3 regions of the Streptosporangium vulgare genome follow, and region 2 is predicted to be linked to each of the others. Evidence: predicted binding sites of a transcription regulator. Region 2 holds the regulator's gene; each other region holds the start of a gene.
The links. The regulator LexA, encoded in region 2, represses DNA repair genes until DNA is damaged. The targets are predictions, from matches to a motif close to TCGAACANNTGTTCGA.

Region 1 (4,492 bases), on a different contig from region 2:
GGACAGGAGTGAACCCAGAGGGGATCACTCACCGGCTGTTCCCGCCGGTCCGTCGTCCCGTCCTCATCCGCCAAGCCTGCTTGTCCGTATTACACCGCTATGACAATCCGCGCTGCGCGGAGTAACTCCTCACTGCCGTTGAGATTAAGCGTCAGAGAGGTAACGAGCAAGCAAAGACCCGCTGTCAAGCTGCTTTGAACTAGTCGAGCGGATAGCCTTGATCCTCCGCGAATGGCGATGTTTCCGCCCCTTCGTCCTCCAGCACTTCGCGGATCACGCGAAATGCCAGGCCGGGACCGTATCCCTTGCGGGCGAGCATGCCGGCCAGCCTGCGGGTCCTGACCGCGGGCTCCAGGCCCCGGGTCGAGGAGAGCTTGCGCCGCACAAGGCGACGGGCGGTCTCCGCCTCCTCCTCGGGATCGAGCCGATCCACCGCCTCCTTCACGGTCTCCTCGTCCACCCCTCGGTGGCGGAGCTCCGAGGCGAGGGCCTTTCTGGCGAGCCCCCGCCCGGCGTGGCGCGAGCTCACCCATGCCGCGGCGAACGCCTCGTCGTCGATGAGCCCGACCTCGGAGAAGCGCTCCAGCACGGCGTCCGCCGCCTCCTGGGGCACCTCGCGCTTGCGCAGCGCCTCCGCGAGCTGGGCTCGGGTGCGCGGCGCCATGGTCAGCAGCCGCAGGCAGATGCCCCGCGCCACCGCCTGCGGATCGGCTCCGGCCTCCCGGCTCGCCCCAGACCCCTCGGCCGCCCCTCCGGACCTGTCACGTTCGTCAGACCGGCCGCGTCCGCCGAACCTGCCGCGCCCACCCGACCTGCCGCGCCCGCCGAATCCGTTGGATCCATCGGATTCAGCGGATTCAGCGGATTCAGCGGATCCGTCAGATCCGTCGAATCCGTCAAGTCCGACAGGCCCGTCGAATCCGTCAGGCCCATCAGGTCCGTCAGGAAGAAAACCCGAGGTAGAGCCCCCGGACCGCCGTCCGCGCCGTGAGGCGCGCTTCTTCCGGCCTCGTGGCCCGCCACCCGCGAATGGCCCGTCACCCGCGAAGTCCGTGGCTTCCTCGCGAAAGCCTCCCTCCGAGACGGACGGGCCGTGGTCACGCCCGCGCCGGCCCGGTGAGGCCGCCCGAGGTTCGTCGGGCCAGGCACCCCAGTCTCTCGGCCCGGCCTCGCCGGCCGGACCGGAGTCAGGTCCCGTGGTCATCGATCAGCCCGGCTTCAGGCGTCACCCGGCTTGGGAGCGGCGGCGGCCTTGGAGCCGCGGCCGGACGCGGCGGAGGCCGAAGCGGCACCGGACGCGCGGCCGGAGGCGGCGGCCGGGGCCGAAGCCACGGGGGCGGGCGACGGGGTGGCCGGGCTGTCGACGCGCGGGCCGACGCCGAGCTTCTCCTTGATCTTCTTCTCGATCTCGTTCGCCATGTCCGGGTGGCTCTTGAGGAAGTTTCGCGCGTTCTCCTTGCCCTGGCCGAGCTGGTCACCCTCGTAGGTGTACCAAGCTCCGGACTTGCGGACGAAGCCGTGCTCGACGCCCATGTCGATCAGGCCACCCTCGCGGGAGATGCCGACGCCGTAGAGGATGTCGAAGTCGGCCACGCGGAAGGGCGGAGCCATCTTGTTCTTGACGACCTTCACCCGGGTGCGGTTGCCGACCGCCTCGGTGCCGTCCTTCAGCGTCTCGATGCGGCGGATGTCGAGACGGACCGAGGCGTAGAACTTCAGCGCCTTTCCACCGGTCGTGGTCTCGGGCGAGCCGAACATGACGCCGATCTTCTCGCGGAGCTGGTTGATGAAGATCGCGGTGGTGCCGGTGTTGTTGAGCGCTCCGGCGACCTTGCGCAGCGCCTGGGACATCAGACGGGCCTGGAGACCGACGTGGCTGTCGCCCATCTCGCCCTCGATCTCGGCCTTGGGCACCAGGGCCGCGACCGAGTCGATGACCAGCAGGTCGACGGCGCCGGACCGGATCAGCATGTCGGCGATCTCCAGCGCCTGCTCACCGGTGTCGGGCTGGGAGACGAGCAGCGCGTCGGTGTCGACGCCCAGCTTCTGGGCGTACTCCGGGTCGAGCGCGTGCTCGGCGTCGATGAACGCGGCGATGCCGCCGCCGCGCTGGGCGTTGGCCACCGCGTGCAGGGCGACCGTGGTCTTGCCCGAGGACTCGGGACCGTAGACCTCGACGATGCGGCCACGCGGGAAGCCGCCGATGCCGAGAGCCACGTCGAGCGCGATGGAGCCGGTGGGAACCACCTCGATGGGCGCCCGGGTCTCGTCGCCCAGGCGCATGATCGAGCCCTTGCCGAACTGCCGCTCGATCTGAGCGAGTGCGGTCTCAAGCGCCTTCTCGCGGTCGTTAGCTGCCATGGGAGCCCCCTGAAGGGTCGCGGGTTGGATCGGTTGCCAGAAAGCTACGGGGTGCCGCCGACAATTTCGGGAGGGCACGCCAGGAGTGGTGGCCTGTTCAATATAGCCGAACGATTGTTCGATCGCCGCTCGTTGGCACCATACGTTACGGGAGTCGCGAACCGCCGCGGAACTCCCCCGGCGACTCCCCCGCGTACGACCGGGAGTGGCCCCGCGAGGCCCCCACGAGGCCGCGCACGGCCGGCGGGTCGTGGCCCCCGGGGGCGGGGACCCCATCCAGGAAGCGACATTTCCAAGAATTACCTCGGACCTGTTGTAACCGGGCTGACCTGGAGTGATCCTGAGGGGAAACGACCCGAGGTGCCCGACGTGCCCAACGCGTTCACGCAGCAACGCCTAGCCCATCTCGACTCCCTGGCCGCCGAACTGCGACAACGAGGGCTGGCGAGCCGCACCCTCGGAGGCAGCGCCCCGGTGCTGTGGGTGTGGCATCCGGACAGCCACCGGCAGACCATCGTCTTCGCCACCCCGGTCAGGGACGGCTGGATGTTCCTGTGGTCGCCGGACGGCGAGGAGAGCGCCGACGATCCCGCGCAGGCGGCCGACTCGGTGGAGAAGCTCCTCGCCCCGCTCACGGAACCGTCCTGACCCCGGCCCTTCTCGGTTCCCCCGGCCTCACTCACCCCTCAGAGGGCCCTCGGGCCTTCCCGCAGGTCCTCTGATCTTCCACCGTGGGCTCGGGCTTCCGCGTGTTCTCGGGGTTTCACCGCTCGCTCAGGCTTGCCGGCTCCTCGCGCTCACCGGCCGCCCCCCGCCCTCTCCCGCCCTCATGCTTCCCGGTCCTGACGCTCCCCGGCCTTGATGCCTTCCGGTCCTGACGCTTCCCGGTCCTGACGCTTTCCAGCCCTCAGCGGAGCCTGGGCGCGACGTCGGTCACCCCGCACACGGCGTGCCAGACCTCCTTGGCGCCGACCCCGTCGGCCAGTGCCTGGATTACCGTCCGGCTTCCGAGATCGGCGATGACGTAGTCGCGGGCCCACGACTCGGCGTACTGGTCGCCGAAGTGTGACTTCATCCGCTTCCAGAAATCCGATAGGCGCATGCCCCAAGTATGGATCCACTCCGGCGCGCCGCGACCCGCCCGGCGCGCCGCCGGGCCGCGAGCCGCCGGGCCACCTGCGTCCCCGCTCTCCCGGCCCCGCCGGACGGGGCGGACCGGGGACGGAGTGAGCGGGAAGGAGGGGGCGGGCGGGGGAGCGGGAAGGAGAGGGCGGGCGGGGGAAGGGACGTCACGACCGAGGGTGGGACGGCCAGGGACGAGGAAGGGAGGGGGCGGGGAAGGGGAGGACGGGCCGTCAGAGGACGCGGGAGCCGTACATCTCTCCGAGGGGGTCGGCGAGCAACTCCAGGCGGGCCCCGTCGGGGTCGGCGAAGTAGATGGACGCGCCGCTCTCGACCTGGTGAGGAACGCCCGCCGCCTCCAGCTTGCCCCGCAGGCGCTCCCAGGTGGAGGGATCGACGGAGATGGCGACGTGGTGGAGCCCGCCGAGGACCTCCTTGTAGGGGCCGAGGTCCAGGCCGGGGAAGTCGAAGAAGGCGAGCAGGTTGCCGTTGCCGATGTCGAAGAAGAAGTGGTTCGAGCCCCGGTAGTCGCGGTTCTCGAAGATCTCCGTCAGCGGGAACTCCAGAAGGTCCTGGTAGAACGCGATCGTCGTCTCGACGTCGGAGGAGATCAGCGCGAAGTGGTGCAAACCCCTCGCGCTGCTCGGCGGGCGGTGAGCTCTGAGGTGCTCCGCCTTGATCCGCTCGCGTGTCGCCTCGATGGCCTGATGGTCGATGCTCACCGTTAGCTCACCACTCAATACGTCGTGTGTCCGTCAAAGCCATGTCCTTGACGAGAGGGAGCCAACCTATCCCGGACGTCAGGTCATGGTGGCGAACAGTCACCACTCCGGCGAACGCCGCGAACCCGGCCTCCCCCGCTCCGGCCGCCGCACCGGTGGATCATGTGTCCGCAGGTGACGCGCGAGTCGTCCGCTCCCGTCCGTCATCCGGTCACCGGGCGGGCGGTGACGGGTTCTGTCGGTGGGGCCGGGCAGTATTGGCGGTGGCCCGGTTCGTCTTCCGGACC
Region 2 (4,492 bases):
GTGATCGAGGGCCGCGACGAGCCGGTCACCGTCTACACCACCCGTCCCGACACCCTGTACGGCGCCACCTTCTTCGTGGTCGCTCCGGACGCGGCGCTGGCCGAGGAGATCGTCACCGACGACCGGCGCGAGGCCTTCGAGGCGTACCGGACCAGCGTGTCGAAGTTGTCGGACATCGACCGGCTGTCCACCGAGAAGGAGAAGACCGGCGTCTTCCTGGGCCGGTACGCCGTCAACCCGGTCAGCGGCGAGCGCATGCCGGTCTGGGCGGCCGACTACGTGCTGTCCGACTACGGCCACGGCGCCATCATGGCCGTGCCCGCGCACGACCAGCGCGACCTGGACTTCGCCCGTGCCTTCGACCTGCCGGTACGGGTGGTCGTGCACACCGGCCTGGCCGATCCGGGCGAGACCGGTGTCGCCACCTCCGGCGACGGCGCGATGGTCAACTCCGGCCCGCTGGACGGCCTGGCCAAGACCGAGGCGATCCGGAAGATCATCGAGGTGCTGAGCGAGCGGGGCACCGGACGGTTCACGGTCAACTTCCGGCTGCGCGACTGGCTGCTGTCGCGCCAGCGCTTCTGGGGCTGCCCGATCCCGATCATCCACTGCGGCGACTGCGGCGAGGTCCCCGTCCCCGACGACCAGCTGCCCGTCACCCTGCCCGACATGCGCGGCGAGGCCCTGGCACCCAAGGGCGTCTCCCCGCTGGCCTCGGCCGAGGACTGGGTCAACGTCTCCTGTCCCAAGTGCGGCGGCCCGGCCAAGCGCGACACCGACACGATGGACACCTTCGTCGACTCCTCGTGGTACTTCCTGCGCTACGTCGACCCGGCGTACGAGAACGGCCCGTTCGACGTCGAGCGCGTCCGCAGGTGGGGCCCGATCGACCAGTACGTCGGCGGCGTGGAGCACGCCGTGCTCCACCTGCTGTACGCCAGGTTCTTCACCAAGGTCCTGCACGACATGGGGATGATCGACTTTGTCGAGCCCTTCACCCGCCTGCTGAACCAGGGGCAGGTCATCAACCAGGGCAAGGCGATGTCCAAGTCGCTGGGCAACGGTGTCGACCTGGGCCAGCAGATCGACGCCTACGGTGTCGACGCGGTCAGGCTGACCGTCGTCTTCGCCGGACCGCCCGAGGACGACATCGACTGGGCCGACGTCTCCCCGGCGGCGTCGCAGAAGTTCCTGGCCCGCGCGTTCCGGGTGATGACCGAGGCCGGCGCGGCCTCGGCACCCGGGGTGGACGTCACCGCCGGAGACCTGAACCTGCGCAAGGTCGTCCACCACACCGTCGACGAGGTCACCAAGCTGGTCGACTCCCACCGCTTCAACGTCGCGGTGGCGCGCATGATGGAGCTGACGAGCGCGGCCCGCAAGGCCATCGACTCCGGGCCCGGCGCGGCCGACCCGGCGGTCAGGGAGGCCGCCGAGACCCTGGCGGTCATGCTGTCCCTGGTCGCGCCGTACGCGGCGGAGGAGGGCTGGGAGCGGCTGGGACACTCCGCCTCGGTCGCCACCGCGGGCTGGCCGGTGGCCGACCCGGCGCTGCTGGTCCAGGAGTCGGTCACCTGTGTCGTCCAGGTCGCGGGCAAGGTGCGCGACCGGCTGGAGGTCTCCCCGGAGATCTCCGAGGCCGACCTGGAGGCGCTGGCCCTGGGATCGGAGAAGGTCAGGTCCTTCCTGTCCGGCACGCCGCGCAAGGTGATCGTCCGCGCGCCCAAGCTGGTCAACATCGTCCCCTAGGGGGCCGGGAGCAGGCGGCCGGGAAGGTCGCCGCGCGGCCGGTGAGGCCGTCGGGCGTGGTCTCGACGGCCGCTGCCGGAACGTGAGCCGGAGGTGCCCGGGAGCCGCCCATCCGATGGGCGGCCCCCCGGCACCCGCGAAAACGCCGGAGGGGCGGGGTCCCGATATCGGGACCCCGCCCCTCCGGCGTGTCGCGCGTCCTCCGGCGTGTCACGGAGGCCGAAGGCGCGTGGTGTGGAACTCGCCGCGGAACGGCGCGTTCCGGCGCTCGCCCGGCGGCCGCGGGGAACGGTGGGGAGCGGTCAGCAGACCGCCGGGAACGCTCCCGTCAGAGCTTGCGGAGGACCGCGACGACCTTGCCGAGCACGGTGGCCTCGTCACCCGGGATCGGGTCGTAGTTGGGGTTGTGCGGGACCAGCCAGACATGGCCGTCTCTGCGCTTGAAGGTCTTGACCGTGGCCTCACCGTCGATCATCGCCGCGACCACGTCGCCGTTGTCGGCGACCGGCTGCTGGCGTACGACCACCCAGTCGCCGTTGGCGATGGCGGCCTCGATCATCGAGTCACCGGTCACCTGGAGGAGGAAGAGCGTGCCCTCGCCGACAAGCTGCTTGGGCAGGGCGAAGACGTCCTCGATGCTCTCCTCGGCGAGGATGGGGCCACCGGCGGCGATCCGGCCGACCAGGGGGACGTAGGCGGCGGTCGGGCGGCTGACCGGAGCCTCGTCATCACCGGAGTCGGGATCCACCCACAGCACGGGCTCGCCGGGAAGGCGGACCTCCAGGGCGCGGGGGCGGTGCGGATCACGCCGCAGGTAGCCCTTGCGCTGCAAAGCCGTCAGCTGGTGCGACACGCTGGAGGTGCTGGTGAGCTGCACCGCCTCACCGATCTCCCGCATGGACGGCGGGTATCCGCGCTGCTGCACGGAATCGCGGATCACCTCAAGGATCTTCCGCTGCCTGGGGGTGAGGCCAAGGGAGTCACGCCTTCGCACCGCCAGGTCGCTGGCGGCCGAACCGTTCTCGTTGTGCTGGCTCATACGAACTCCTCGCCTCCCGGTCTGTATCTGACACGTCGCACACAGCGACCATACCTCGGCCGAAGATCATACTCAAACAATTGTTCGAATGTCCTCGAAATCGGCGACGCCGTGGTGTACAACATCGTACGGGAGTTCGATCGACATCGTGTTCGATTCGCCGATCTTTCTTCGACATGTGTTCGGCCAGGTCGAGGGGATGGGGGTCACCATGAAACCGACCACGACGACACCGCGATCCAGGACCGCGCCGGCATCCCGGACCGCGCGGCGATCACCGGAGGCGCCGCGCCTGCGGCTCGTGCCGCCCCCGCGCCCGGAGCCGGAGCCAGGTCTCGCGCAGCAGGCCGCGCCGAGGCCCGAGGGGTTCGGGGGGAGGGCCGAGGCGGAGCGGGGGGCCGGGCCGGTGCCGGGTCCAGGGTGGGGGCGGGTGCCGGAGCCGCGGTCCGGCAGGGGGGCAGGGCAAAGATCCGGGCAGAGGTCCGGGCGGGCATCCGGGCGGGGGTCCGAGCGGATGCCCGGTCGCGAGTCCGGGCAGGGGTCCGGTCGCGAGCCGGGGCGGCCGTCCGGGCGTGAGCGGAGACAGTGGCCCGGTCGCGAGGCCGACAGGGGGGCCGGGCCCGGATCCGAGTCGAAGGCGGGGCGCGGGTCCGGGCCGAGGGGCGGGCGGGGATCCGGGCGCGGCTCCGGGCAGAGGCGGGTGCCGGGATCGGCGGTGGCGCCCGTGGCGCGGGCCCGCCGCTCCGGCGTCGCCCGTCCCGCGCCCGTCCGGCGGCCGCTCCGGCTCACCAGACGTGGAAGGATCGTGGCGGTGGCGGTGCTCGCGCTGTTCACCCTGGGGGTGCTCTGGATCGGCGGGCGCATCGACATGGCCTCGGCGGGCGGGCGGCCGGATCTTGAGGGTCTTCCCCGGATCACGGTGCACGCGGGCGACACGCTGTGGGAGATCGCGGACGCGTTGACGGAGGAGGCCGACGCCGGTCCGACGGTCCGTCGTGTCATGGACCTCAACGGGCTGTCCGGCCCCGAGGTCCGGCCGGGGACCCGGCTCTACCTCCCCGAGGGCCTCGTCCGCTGAGACCCGAGGGGCTCACTCCCCCGGGTGGGGGGATGGCGGCGTACGCGGGGGAGGGGCCCGAAAGGGCGGTCGGCGGGCGTGGGGGAGGGGCGCGGGGTCTTTCGCCTGACAGATCGCCTGGGACGGATGTGAGGGAAGGGGCGCCCGGGGTGAGAGGGGTCTCGCCCGGGTGGCGACACGCCGGGATGTGACGGCTGATCAGCGACTTCGTCCGGCAAGGTCGTTTCAACTTGCGTTCATGGTCGCGCACTTCTACGGTTGGACCACAACATCTAGTGGCTGCATCGCAACCCTTCACCACAGATTGTGGTTCCATTACCGCATCTCGACTATTCGAAGATGTGTGCGCGAGCGTCTGTGCGTGCGCGACATGGGTAGGTGAGGTGGGTCGGCCGCTTCGTTAGTCAAGGAGGCGACACGCGTGCATTGTCCGTTCTGTCGCCATCTGGACACACGAGTCATCGACAGCCGGGCCACCGAGGACGGCGGGGCCATCCGCCGCAGGCGTACGTGCTCGGAATGCGGGCGCAGGTTCACCACGCAGGAGACCGTCCTGCTCATGGTGAGCAAGCGCAGCGGTGTGACGGAACCGTTCTTCAGGGAGAAGGTGATCGCCGGAGTCCGGC
Region 3 (4,492 bases), on a different contig from region 2:
CCCGTAAGCGCGGCGGCGGCCTGGAGGCCGGCGGCGCCGACTGGCAGACGATCATGTACGAGGGATACGCCCCCGGCGGCGTCGCGGTGCTGATCGAGTGCCTCACCGACAACCGCAACCGCGCCGCCTCCGAGGTCCGCGTCGCGCTGACCCGCAACGGCGGCTCGCTGGCCGACCCCGGCTCGGTGTCCTACATGTTCAACCGCAAGGGCGTCGTGCTCGTCCCCAAGGGTGAGCTCGCCGAGGACGACGTGCTGGTCGCGGTCCTCGACGCGGGCGCCGAGGAGGTCAACGACCTGGGCGACCAGTTCGAGGTCGTCTCCGAGGCCACCGACCTCGTCCCGGTCCGCAAGGCCCTGCAGGAGGCCGGGATCGACTACGACTCGGCCGAGTCCAGCTTCATGCCGACGATGAACGTCCCGCTGGACGAGGACGGCGCCCGCAAGGTCTTCAGGCTGATCGACGCCCTGGAGGACAGCGACGACGTGCAGAACGTCTGGGCCAACTTCGACGTCTCCGACGAGGTCATGGAGAAGCTCGACGCGTGACCCCGAGCCATTCGGTGTGATCTCGTGTTGTCTGCGAGGTTTGTCCGCGTGGTCAAGGGCATATCACGCGCACAATGGGCAATCCTGATCTGATTTTTACCGTGGCGGGCGTCGCCGCGCTGCTCGCGGCCACGCTGCCCCGGCTCCTCAACCGGCGCCCCTTCTCGCTCCCGCTCGCCTGCCTGCTGGGCGGGCTCCTCCTCTACGTGCTGCCCCTGGAGCTGCCGGATCCCGATCCGGTGGCCCACCGGGCGCTGGTCGAGCACGCCACCGAGATCTGCGTGCTGATCTCGCTCATGGGCGCCGGGCTCGCCATCAACCGGCCCTTCGGGCGGCGCGCCTGGTCCTCGACCTGGCGCCTGCTGGGGTGGACGCTCCCGCTCACCGTCCTCGCCGTGGCCGCCGCCGCGTACGGCCTGCTCGGCTGGCCCCTGGCGGCGGCGCTGCTGCTCGGCGCGGTGCTCGCGCCGACCGACCCGGTGCTCGCCTCCGACGTGCAGGTCGGCGAGCCCGTCGACTCGGAGAAGGCCGACGACGAGGTCCGTTTCACCCTCACCTCCGAGGCGGGCCTCAACGACGGCCTCGCCTTCCCCCTGGTGTACGCCGCGATCGCGCTGGCCGTCAGCGGGGGCGTCGGCTGGATCGCCGAGTGGACGCTGGTGGACCTGCTCTACCGGTGCGCCGCGGGCGTGGTGTGCGGCCTGCTGATCGGCAAGGGCCTGGGGCGGCTGTTCTTCCGCGCCCAGAAGTCCGACCTGCGGCTGGCCGAGCACCGCGACGGCTTCGTGGCGCTGGCCGCGACCTTCCTGGCCTACGGTCTCACCGAGCTGGTGCACGGGTACGGCTTCATCGCGGTGTTCGTGACCGCCTGCACCATCAGGGCCGCCGAGCGCAGCCACGGCTACAACGGGGTGCTGCACGGTTTCATCGAGCAGATCGAGCGGCTGTTCACCGCCTGGCTCATCCTGCTGCTCGGCGGCTTCGTCGCGGTGGGCGGCCTGGCCGCGCTCACCTGGCGGGGCGCCGCGGTCGGCCTTCTGCTGCTGCTGGTCATCCGGCCGCTGACCGGGTGGCTCGCCGAGCTGGGCGGCAGGGCGGGACCGCGCGAGCGCGTCGCGACGGCGTTCTTCGGCATCCGCGGCATCGGCTCGCTGTTCTACCTCGCCTACGCCCTCGGCCAGGCCGACTTCGGCGTCCCCGCCGAGGAGCTCTGGGCCGTGGTCGCCTTCACCGTGCTGGCCTCCCTGGCGATCCACGGCATCTCGGCCTCGCCGGTGATGAACCGCCTGGACCGGCTGCGCGACAAGAAGAGCGACGAGAACGCCGAGGACGCCGAGCCCGCCGCCCAGCACCTGTGAGCCCGGGACCCGTCTCCGGCTCCCGGCGGGTGGGGAAGAGCCGCGGGCGGGTGGGGGAAGAGCCGTGCGCGGGCGGGGGAAGAGGCCGTGCGCGGGGCGGGGAAGAGCCGCGGGCGGGCTGGGAAAGAGCCGTGCGCGGGCCGGGAAGAGCCGTGCGCGGGCCGCTCCCACGCGGTAGAGTCTGCCACCGAACAGGTGTTCGGCGAGCGGAGGCGTGTCGGTGCGTTTGCCCGAGTTGCGGGTGATGGGGGTCGATCCTGGGCTTACCCGATGCGGGCTCGGCGCCGTCGAGGGGCGGCCCGGCGCGCCGCTGAGCCTGGTCAAGGTCGGGGTCGTCCGCACCCCCGCCGACGACGAGATCGGCGCCCGGCTGGTGGCGATCGAGGCGGGCATCGAGCGGTGGCTCGACGAGGTCCGGCCCGACGCGGTGGCCGTGGAGCGGGTCTTCGCCCAGCACAACCTCAGGACCGTGATGGGCACCGCGCAGGCCTCCGCCGTGGCGATCCTGTGCGCGTCCCGCAGGGGCCTGCCGGTCGCGCTGCACACGCCGTCCGAGGTCAAGGCCGCCATCACCGGCAGCGGCACGGCCGACAAGCAGCAGGTCGGCACGATGGTGACCCGCCTGCTGCGGCTGGACGCCATGCCCAAGCCCGCCGACGCCGCCGACGCGCTCGCCCTCGCGATCTGCCACGTGTGGCGGGGCGGGGCCCAGAGCAGGCTGGCCGAGGCCGCCGCGAAGGCGGCGGGCGCCACCACGACCCCCGCCGCCTACTTCCGAGGCCGTGGCAGGGCCGGACACCCGAGAGGAACCGCGAAGTGATCGCCTCGGTGCGAGGACAGGTGACCGCGATCGCGCCCGACGGGGCGGTCGTCGAGGTCGGCGGGGTGGGAGTCCTCGTGCACTGCACGCCGGGCACGCTGGCGACGCTCAGGACGGGCGAGGAGGTGAGGCTCGCCACCTCGCTGGTGGTCCGCGAGGAGTCGCTGACCCTGTTCGGCTTCGTCACCGACGACGAGCGCGGCACCTTCGAGATGCTGCAGACGGCGAGCGGGGTCGGCCCCAAGGTCGCCCTCGCGATGCTCGCCGTGCACACCCCCAACGCGCTCCGGGTGGCGGTGGCCTCCGCCGACGTCAAGGCGCTGACCAGGGTCCCCGGGGTGGGCCCGAAGGGCGCCCAGCGGATCATCGTCGACCTCAAGAACAAGCTCGGCACTCCGGAGGAGGCCGTCAACGCCGCGCTCGACGGCCGCGTCGCCGCACCCGCCTGGCGGGCCCAGGTCCACTCCGGCCTGGTCGGCCTGGGCTACTCGGGGCGGGACGCCGACGAGGCGGTCGCCATCGTCGAGCCGCAGGCCGACGCCGAGCTGGCCGAGGGCCGCCCCCCGCAGGTGGCGGCCCTGCTCAAGGCCGCGCTCCGCGCGCTGAGCGTGCGATGAGGAGCGGGCGCGGCGGGCCTCACCGGTCTTCCGGCGGCGACGCCGTACGGGATGCGCGCCGGAAGACGGGCCATGATGGGCGTGTACGGGAAGACGGCGGGAACGGTGGGAGAGGCCGCCGCACGGCGGGCGGGGGAGGGGCGGCGTGAGTTCCGACCGTGATCTGGTCTCGCCCGACGCCGAGGGCGACGAGAGATACATCGAGGCGGCGCTGCGGCCCAAGCGCCTGGAGGAGTTCATCGGCCAGGCGCGGGTGCGCGAGCAGCTGTCGCTGGTGCTGCAGAGCGCGCTGCGGCGCAACCGGCCGCCGGACCACGTGCTGATGAGCGGCGGTCCCGGGCTGGGCAAGACGACCCTCTCCATGATCATCGCGACCGAGCTCTCCGTGCCCCTCCGGATCACCTCGGGGCCCGCGCTGGAGCGGGCCGGGGACCTCGCGGCGATCCTGTCGACCCTCTCCGAGGGCGAGGTCCTGTTCATCGACGAGATCCACCGGATGTCCAGGCCCGCCGAGGAGATGCTCTACCTCGCGATGGAGGACTTCCGCGTCGACATCGTGGTGGGCAAGGGGCCGGGGGCGACCGCGATCCCGCTGGAGATCGCCCCGTTCACCCTGGTCGGGGCCACCACCCGGGCCGGCATGCTCCCCGCCCCGCTGCGCGACCGCTTCGGTTTCGTCGCGCACATGGACTTCTACGGGGTCGCCGAGCTGGAGGAGGTGCTGCACCGCTCCTCGCGCCTGCTGGGCGTCACGCTCCCCGATGACGCCGCCCGTGAGATCGCCGGCCGCTCCCGGGGCACCCCCCGCATCGCCAACCGGCTGCTGCGCCGGGTCCGCGACTTCGCCGAGGTGCGCGCCGAGGGCGTCGTCACCAGGGATGTCGCCTCCGCCGCGCTCAACCTCTACGAGGTCGACGCCGAGGGGCTCGACCGGCTCGACCGCGCGGTGCTCGGGGCGCTGCTGCGCAAGTTCGGTGGCGGGCCGGTGGGGCTGTCGACCCTCGCGGTCGCGGTGGGGGAGGAGCCGGAGACGGTCGAGGTGGTCGCCGAGCCGTTCCTGGTGCGGCAGGGGCTGCTGGCCCGCACCCCCCGTGGCCGGGTCGCGACCGCGGCGGCCTGGACGCATCTGGGGCTGGTGCCCCCGCCGGA

Region 1: the regulator LexA is predicted to act here: its motif matches at 2,468-2,483, upstream of recA (recombinase RecA).
Region 3: the regulator LexA is predicted to act here: its motif matches at 2,094-2,109, upstream of ruvC (crossover junction endodeoxyribonuclease RuvC).

Annotation. Positions count from the first base shown of each region.
Region 1 is NZ_JBHMBS010000009.1:218,846-223,337, reverse strand. It holds gene ACFFRH_RS20730 (regulatory protein RecX) at 200-697, opposite strand; gene recA (recombinase RecA) at 1,219-2,361, opposite strand; gene ACFFRH_RS20720 (hypothetical protein) at 2,731-3,009, shown strand; gene ACFFRH_RS20715 (DUF3046 domain-containing protein) at 3,269-3,463, opposite strand; gene ACFFRH_RS20710 (VOC family protein) at 3,717-4,205, opposite strand.
Region 2 is NZ_JBHMBS010000018.1:42,675-47,166, reverse strand. It holds gene leuS (leucine--tRNA ligase) at 1-1,749, shown strand, start outside; gene lexA (transcriptional repressor LexA) at 2,078-2,788, opposite strand; gene ACFFRH_RS30190 (LysM peptidoglycan-binding domain-containing protein) at 3,504-3,866, shown strand; gene nrdR (transcriptional regulator NrdR) at 4,288-4,492, shown strand, end outside.
Region 3 is NZ_JBHMBS010000025.1:50,838-55,329, reverse strand. It holds gene ACFFRH_RS34840 (YebC/PmpR family DNA-binding transcriptional regulator) at 1-548, shown strand, start outside; gene ACFFRH_RS34835 (cation:proton antiporter) at 623-1,906, shown strand; gene ruvC (crossover junction endodeoxyribonuclease RuvC) at 2,142-2,726, shown strand; gene ruvA (Holliday junction branch migration protein RuvA) at 2,723-3,343, shown strand; gene ruvB (Holliday junction branch migration DNA helicase RuvB) at 3,489-4,492, shown strand, end outside.